Regions from separate parts of the Sphingomonas sp. R86521 genome, predicted to be linked through region 3. Evidence: riboswitches for the same ligand, from Rfam matches in the RefSeq annotation. Region 3 holds a riboswitch; each other region holds the start of a gene.
What was found. Region 3 has a riboswitch for cobalamin ahead of metE (5-methyltetrahydropteroyltriglutamate--homocysteine S-methyltransferase). Riboswitches for the same ligand answer to the same signal wherever they lie in the genome.
Positions count from the first base shown of each region.

Region 1: it holds a riboswitch for cobalamin, as region 3 does, so the genes downstream of both, SJY20_RS11100 (TonB-dependent receptor plug domain-containing protein) here and metE (5-methyltetrahydropteroyltriglutamate--homocysteine S-methyltransferase) in region 3, are expected to answer to the same signal.
Region 2: it holds a riboswitch for cobalamin, as region 3 does, so the genes downstream of both, SJY20_RS07750 (TonB-dependent receptor plug domain-containing protein) here and metE (5-methyltetrahydropteroyltriglutamate--homocysteine S-methyltransferase) in region 3, are expected to answer to the same signal.

Region 1 covers NZ_JAXHBY010000001.1:2,388,580-2,390,840, forward strand. Annotated here, with positions in the region: gene SJY20_RS11090 (queuosine precursor transporter) at 67-795, opposite strand; tRNA gene SJY20_RS11095 (tRNA-Arg) at 855-931, shown strand; cobalamin riboswitch at 1,010-1,234, shown strand; gene SJY20_RS11100 (TonB-dependent receptor plug domain-containing protein) at 1,416-2,261, shown strand, end outside.
Region 2 covers NZ_JAXHBY010000001.1:1,647,424-1,649,684, forward strand. Annotated here, with positions in the region: gene SJY20_RS07745 (cobyrinate a,c-diamide synthase) at 1-433, shown strand, start outside; cobalamin riboswitch at 457-681, shown strand; gene SJY20_RS07750 (TonB-dependent receptor plug domain-containing protein) at 810-2,261, shown strand, end outside.
Region 3 covers NZ_JAXHBY010000001.1:1,757,557-1,759,817, forward strand. Annotated here, with positions in the region: partial or broken gene metE (5-methyltetrahydropteroyltriglutamate--homocysteine S-methyltransferase) at 1-1,122, opposite strand, end outside; cobalamin riboswitch at 1,228-1,456, opposite strand; gene SJY20_RS08230 (TonB-dependent receptor) at 1,542-2,261, opposite strand, start outside.

The DNA.
Region 1 (2,261 bases), 630 kb from region 3:
ACACTCTTTCCAACTGGGCCCCGGCCTCCGCCGGGGTAGTCGCTTTTACGACGGTGCCTCCCGTGCCTAGACCCCGGTCCGAAACGGCGAAAAGTCCGTATCCCGGTCGAACACATCGACCCCCTCGCGCGCCTTCAACCACCCCACCGCAGCGTAGGTAACCGGCGTCAGCACGACCTCCCACCCCACCTTCAGCGCCCACTGAGTGAACAACACCGTGACGACCAACGCCGGCGTCCATCCCGCCGCCCCCCAGAACGCGAGCGGATAGAAGATCAGGCTATCCACCCCCTCGCCCAGCACCGTCGACCCGATCGTCCGCGACCACAAATGCCGGCCTGCGGTCCAAACCTTCATCCGCGCGAGCACATAGGAATTGACGAACTCGCCTGCCCAGAACGCGCAGACGCTCGCCGCCACGATCCGCGGCACCTGCCCGAACACCGTCGCGTACGCCGCCTGGTTGGTCCATGTCGGTGCCGGCGGCAGCGCCACCACGATCCACGCCATGAACGCCATGAACACCACCGCGGCGAACCCCGCCCAGATCACGCGCCGCGCCCGCGCGTAACCATAAACCTCGGTCAGCACGTCGCCGATCACGTAGCTGACGGGGAAGAACAGGATTCCCGCTCCGAACGGCCAGTCGCCCACGACCGGCAGATGGATGACCGCGACCTTGCCCGCGCCGATCACGTTCGACAGCAGCAGGATCGTCACGAACGCGGCCATCACGAAATCGTAGTAGCGAAACTGCGCCGCGCTCGCCGCCACGGGTATGGGCTGGTCTTTCATGGTCACGACTATGATCGCGGTTCCAAGCCCGTGCAATCCGCGCTAATCGACCATCGTGCGCGCCCGTAGCTCAGTTGGATAGAGCAAGGAGCTTCTACCTCCTCGGTCGGGGGTTCGACTCCCTCCGGGCGCGCCAATTCCCCCACGTTTCAAATCCGATTGGCCGCCGCCGAACTTTGCGATAGGGCGAGCGTCGGACCACGGTGAGACCCGCGGTCCGAATGATTGCGCCGGTGCCTCGAAAGAGGCTTAATTGCGGAATGCGGTGCGGACGGCTCGCCTGTCCAACGCCGCGGCTGTCCCTGCAACTGTAAGCGGATAGCGAGATATGCACGCCCGGCGTTCGCGCCGGGCAGCCACTGGGTCCATCGACCTGGGAAGGCGCGTATCGAGCATCGACCCGTGAGCCAGGAGACCTGCCGGCGCTGTCGCTCATGCTTTGGTCCAGGGGATGGCCCAGGCACGGACGAACTCCGTTCGAGCGACGAACTTGCGGCCGGGGTCGCAGGCGGGGGCGAGGCAGCCGGGCGTTCGCGTCCGTTCGGTCGTGTCGGCTCCGACGTTCGCGCACGCGAGAACGACCCCAGTCGCGTCGTCGAAACGACGCGGGGGACCTGTTCATGAAGACCATTTTCGTATCAATGCTGGCGCTCGTCGCCGCCACGCCCGCGCTCGCGCAGAGCGATCCAACCTTGCCGACGCGCGATGCGGAGGGGAACGAGATCGTCGTCACCGCCTCGCGCTCGGGCGACGGCACACAGGTCCGCGACCTGCCCGCCTCGATCACGCTGATCGACAACGATGCGCTGCAGCAGCGCCAGACCCGTATCCTGTCCGATGTGCTGCGCGACGTTCCCGGCGTCGCGGTCAGCCGCACCGGCGCGATCGGCGGGATGACGCAGGTCCGCATCCGCGGCAGCGAGAGCAACCATGTCCTGGTCCTGATCGACGGCATCAAGGCGTCCGATCCGTATAATGGCGAGTTCGATTTCGGCACGCTGATCACCGACGAAGCCGCCAAGGTCGAGGTTCTCCGCGGCCAGCAGTCCGCGCTGTACGGCTCGGACGCGATCGGCGGCGTGATCCAGTACATCACGCTGACCGGCCGCGAGGCGCCCGGCATATCCCTACGCGCCGAGGGCGGATCGTTCGGCACCGCATCGGGCGGCGCGCGCTTCGCCGGCGCCAGCGACACGCTCGACTATGCACTGTCGAGTTCGCTCTACCGCACCGACGGCACGCCGACCGCGCGCGACGGCGATCGCGACATCGGATCGACCAGCATCGGCGCCAGCGCCAAGGTCAGCTGGACGCCGTCCGCGATCTTCAAGCTGACCGGCGTCGGCCGCTACAGCTACACCGATGCGCAGACCAACAACTCGGCGCTCGACGGCCCGCTGTTCGGGTACACAGTCGACAGCCCCGGCGTGCATTTCCGCAACGACGCATTCTATGGCCTCGCCCGC
Region 2 (2,261 bases), 110 kb from region 3:
CTGCTGGTTGCCCGGTGGCTATCCCGAGCTTCATGCCGGCCGGCTCGCGGGCAATGCGCGGTTCCTCGCTGGGCTGCGGCAGTTTGCGGCGACCCGGCCGGTGCACGGTGAGTGCGGCGGCTATATGGTGCTCGGGCAGACGCTGGCCGATTCAGAGGGCAAGGTGCACCGGATGGCCGGACTGTTGCCGGTCGAGACCAGCTTCGCGCAGCGGCGGATGACGCTCGGCTATCGCCATGTCGCGTGGCGCGAGCCGACCGGCTTCGCCGAGCGCGGCGAGATGCGTCGCGGGCATGAATTCCACTATGCGACCATCACTGGCGGGGCACCCGCCAACCTCGCCGACCTAACCGACGGAGAGGGCAATCCGCTGCCACCCGCCGGCCACCGCATCGCGCGCGTCACCGGATCGTTCTTCCATCTGATCGCCTGATTGACGTCCGGCCGGGCCGGCCCTAGCAGGCGAGCGCGTCAGGTTCCCCGGTGACGGGGATGAAAAGGGAACGGGAAAACCCCGGCTGCCCCTGCAACTGTAAGCGGCGAGTCGCCGTGCCACATGCCATTGGGACCCCAGGGACCTGAGAAGGCGGCACGGACCGGTCCCTGGCAAAGTAACCTTTGCCGGCGCCGGACGACATTGACCCGCGAGCCAGGAGACCTGCCCGGCGCAGTCGTCTTTCGTCCGGCCAGGGTGCGCCGAACGGACGGGGAAAACCCGCGTGACGACATCGCCGACCTGCGTTCCGCGGGAGGAGGTGTTGTGCCTTCTCCCTCGTGGCTCGGGTCCCGACGTCTTGAGGGGGATCTACGTGAAGACAATCATACTGGCCGGCCTGTTCGCATCGACATCCGCGTTCGCGCAGGAGGCATCGAAGCCCGATGCTGCCGCCACCGCTACCGCGACCACCGCCGAGAGCGAGGCCGGCACGGTCGTCGTGACCGCGACCCGGACACCGACAACGATCGACCGCGTCGCCGCATCGGTCACCATCCTCGACAAGGCGGCGATCGACCGCAACCAGGACCTGACCGTCGCCGACCTGTTGCTGCGCACCCCGGGCGTCAGCCTGTCGCGCAACGGCGGATACGGCACCAACACCTCGCTGCGCATCCGCGGCGCGGAGGCCGACCAGACCGTCGTCGTGATCGACGGGGTCAAGCTGAACGATCCGTCGGCGGCCGGCGGCGGCTACAATTTCGCGAACCTGCTGGTCGGCGATGCCAGCCGTATCGAGGTGCTGCGCGGACCGCAGTCGATCCTGTGGGGCAGCCAGGCGATCGGTGGCGTCGTCAATATCGTCACGCCGCTGCCGACGCGCGAGCTGGAAGGCAGCTTCGACGTCGAGTCGGGATCACGCCAGACGGTCAGCGCCCGCGCCGGGCTCGGCGGACGGACCGGGCCGCTGGCGTGGCGGATCGGCGGACAGAGCTTCACGACCGACGGCATTTCGGTAATCGCACCGGCGTTCGGCGGCCGCGAGAAGGATGGCTACACCAACCGCAGCATGACCGGCCGCGCGGTGCTCGACATCGCGCACGGCGTCAGCGCGGATGTCCGCGGTTATTACTCCAGCGGTCGCGCCGACCTCGATTCGACCACTGCCGACACCGCCGACTACACGCTGAACCGCGAATTCGTCGGCTATGCGGGCCTGAACGTAGACCTGTTCGACGCCCGCCTGCGCAACCGGGTGGCGTACGGCTATACCGACACCGACCGCGACAATTACGGCCCGGCGCGCGCACGCCAGAAGTCGTTCGATTCCGCCGGGCGCAATCAGCGACTCGAATATCAGGGCAGCTTCGCCATCGCCACGGGCTGGGACGCGACCTTCGGCGTCGAGAACGAGCGGTCGCGGTTCCGCAGCGTGTCGCCGTCCGCATCGCTCGCCGTCCCGGTTCCGGCACCGGCGCGCGGCAAGGCCGAGATCACCGGAATCTATGGGCAGCTCAGCGGGCAGGTAGTCGAGGGGCTGACGCTGACCGGCGGGATCCGCAACGACGACCATAGCCGGTATGGCGCGAAGACGCTGGTCTCCGGCGGCGGCGTCTGGGTGCTGCCGACCGGCACCGTTCTGCGCGGCAACTACAGCGAGGGGTTCAAGGCGCCGACGCTGTACCAGCTCTATTCCGAATACGGGAACCAGGCGCTGGCGCCAGAGCAGGCGCATGGTTGGGAAGCGGGCGCCGAGCAGCGTTTCCTGGGCGGCAGGATCGCGGTCGGGGGCACCTATTTCGAGCGACGGACCAGCGACCAGATC
Region 3 (2,261 bases):
CTCGTTCAGCGCGCGCTTCAGGATCGCGAGCTCCTCGATCTTCTGAACGGCGAAGGCGAGCCACTGAGTCACCTCGGCATCGAGCTTCCGTTCCAGCGCGAGGTCGACCGGGGTGTGGAGCAACGAGCAGGACGGCGCGAGGATGACGTCGCGGGTCGCGGCGATCGGGGCGAGCCGGGCGAGGAGATGTTCGAGATCGGCGCGCCAGATGTTGCGGCCATCGATGATCCCGAGCGACAGCAGCAGCGACGCCGGTGCGGTCTTCAGCACCGCGTCGATCTGATCGGGCGCGCGTACCAGATCGACATGCAGCCCCTGGACCGGAAGCGCGGTGGCGAAACCGAGATTGTCGCCGAGGCCGCCGAAATAGGTGGTGAGCATCACCTTGACGCCCGACCGCGACAGCCGGGCATAGGCGCGGGTGAGCGCGCTGCGCTGGCGGTCGTCGAGATCGAGCACCAGCACGGGCTCGTCGATCTGCACCCATTCGGCACCTGCGCGCGCGAGATGGCCGAGGATCACCGCGTAGAGGCCGAGTACCTCCTCGAGGAAATCGAACGGATCGACATCGCGGCCCTTGGCGAGGCTGAGCCAGGTGACGGGGCCGAGTAGGACCGGCCGGGTTTCGAACCCTTGCGCCTTGGCCTCGCGATATTCGTCGACGATCTTGAGCGGGTTCAGCGCCAGTTTTTGCCCGGCGGCGAGTTCGGGGACCATGTAGTGATAGTTGGTGTCGAACCACTTGGTCATCTCGCAGGCGGTCAGGCTCGCGTGGCTATGGCCGCAGCCTTCGCCGGCGTCCGTGGTGCCGCGCGCCATTGCGAAATAAGTTGAGAGATCGGCCTGGCCATCGCCGGCGCCATAGCGGTCGGGGATCGCGCCGAGCATGACGCTGGTGTCGAGGACGTGGTCGTAGAGCGAGAAGTCGTTGGACGGCAGCCAGTCGGCACCGAGCGCGCGCTGTCGCGTCCAGGCGGCGGTGCGAAGGCCGGATGCGGCCTGCAGCAAGTCCGGTTCGGACGACTTGCCCGCCCAATAATGTTCGAGTGCGGTTTTCAGTTCGCGGCGTGGGCCGATGCGTGGAAAGCCCAGTGTGGCAACAGTGACGGTCATGGTCTTCATACCCCGATGAAGGGCGAGGAAGACGGATGGTCACAGGCATCGACACGCGTCCGGACAGGGCCCGGCCGTGCGCATGCAAGCAGCCAGCCCGGGATCCCCGCCGGTGGACGTTATCGCGTCGAAGGCAGGTCTCCTGGCTCACGGGTCGTAACGACGGTCTGGCCTTCCCAGCGGTTCGCACCGCCAGTGACACTCGATGACCGCCGCTCGCCGCTTACAGTTGCGGGGGCAGCGCCGGCATAGGATCTGGCTCCTGAAAGGAGATCCGCACCGGCTTCCCGTCTTAGCTTCGGCGCGCTCTCACGGCCGAAGAACCTTGACGCGACGTGTGTCCCAGCTTCGGCGAGCGGGGTCAAGCGTCATATAAAGAATTCTTTATATGACGCTTTGGGGGTGTGTCGGAGGTCGTCCGGACGGTGCTAGAACTTGTACCGCGCGCCGGCGAAGAACTGGCGGCCGGTCTTCGAATAGACCTGCTGGTCGCGCAGGCCGACGCCGTCCCAATAGCTGGTCGCCTGGTTGGTCAGGTTGATCGCGTCGAACGACAGCGTCAGCCCGTCGGTCAGCTTGTACGACAGCGAGGCATCGACGTTGGTGGTGCTGTACGACCCCGTATAGTCGGCGAGCCCCGAGCGCAGCGGGACCTGGCGGACATATTCGTCGCGATAGGCGAGCGAGACGCGCGCCGACAGTCGGCTGTCCTCGTAATAGAGCGTCGCATTGGCGGCGTTCGGCGACACGTTGGTCAGCGGCGCGATCAGCGTCGGGCCGTTGGCATTGGTGGTCAGGATGTAGCGGATGTTCGACTTGATGTGCGTGTAGTTCAGGATCGTGCCGAAGTTCGACAGGAAGCTCGGCAGGAACGTGAAGGGCTGCTGGTACTGCAGCTCGAACCCCTTGATCTTGCCGCCGGTGGTGTTGACGTACGACGTGATGTTGGTGGTGGTGTTGGGGTCCTGAGACGCGGTCAGCAGGCCGAGCGGCAGGCCCGCTGCGGCATAGGTCGTGGTCGAGCTGATCTGCTGCACGAAGCTGGCGATATCCTTGTAGAAATAGCCGGCCGACAGGATCGCGCCGGGCGCGAAATACCATTCCGCGCTCGCGTCGATATTGGTCGCGCGGTACGGGTCGAGCTGCGG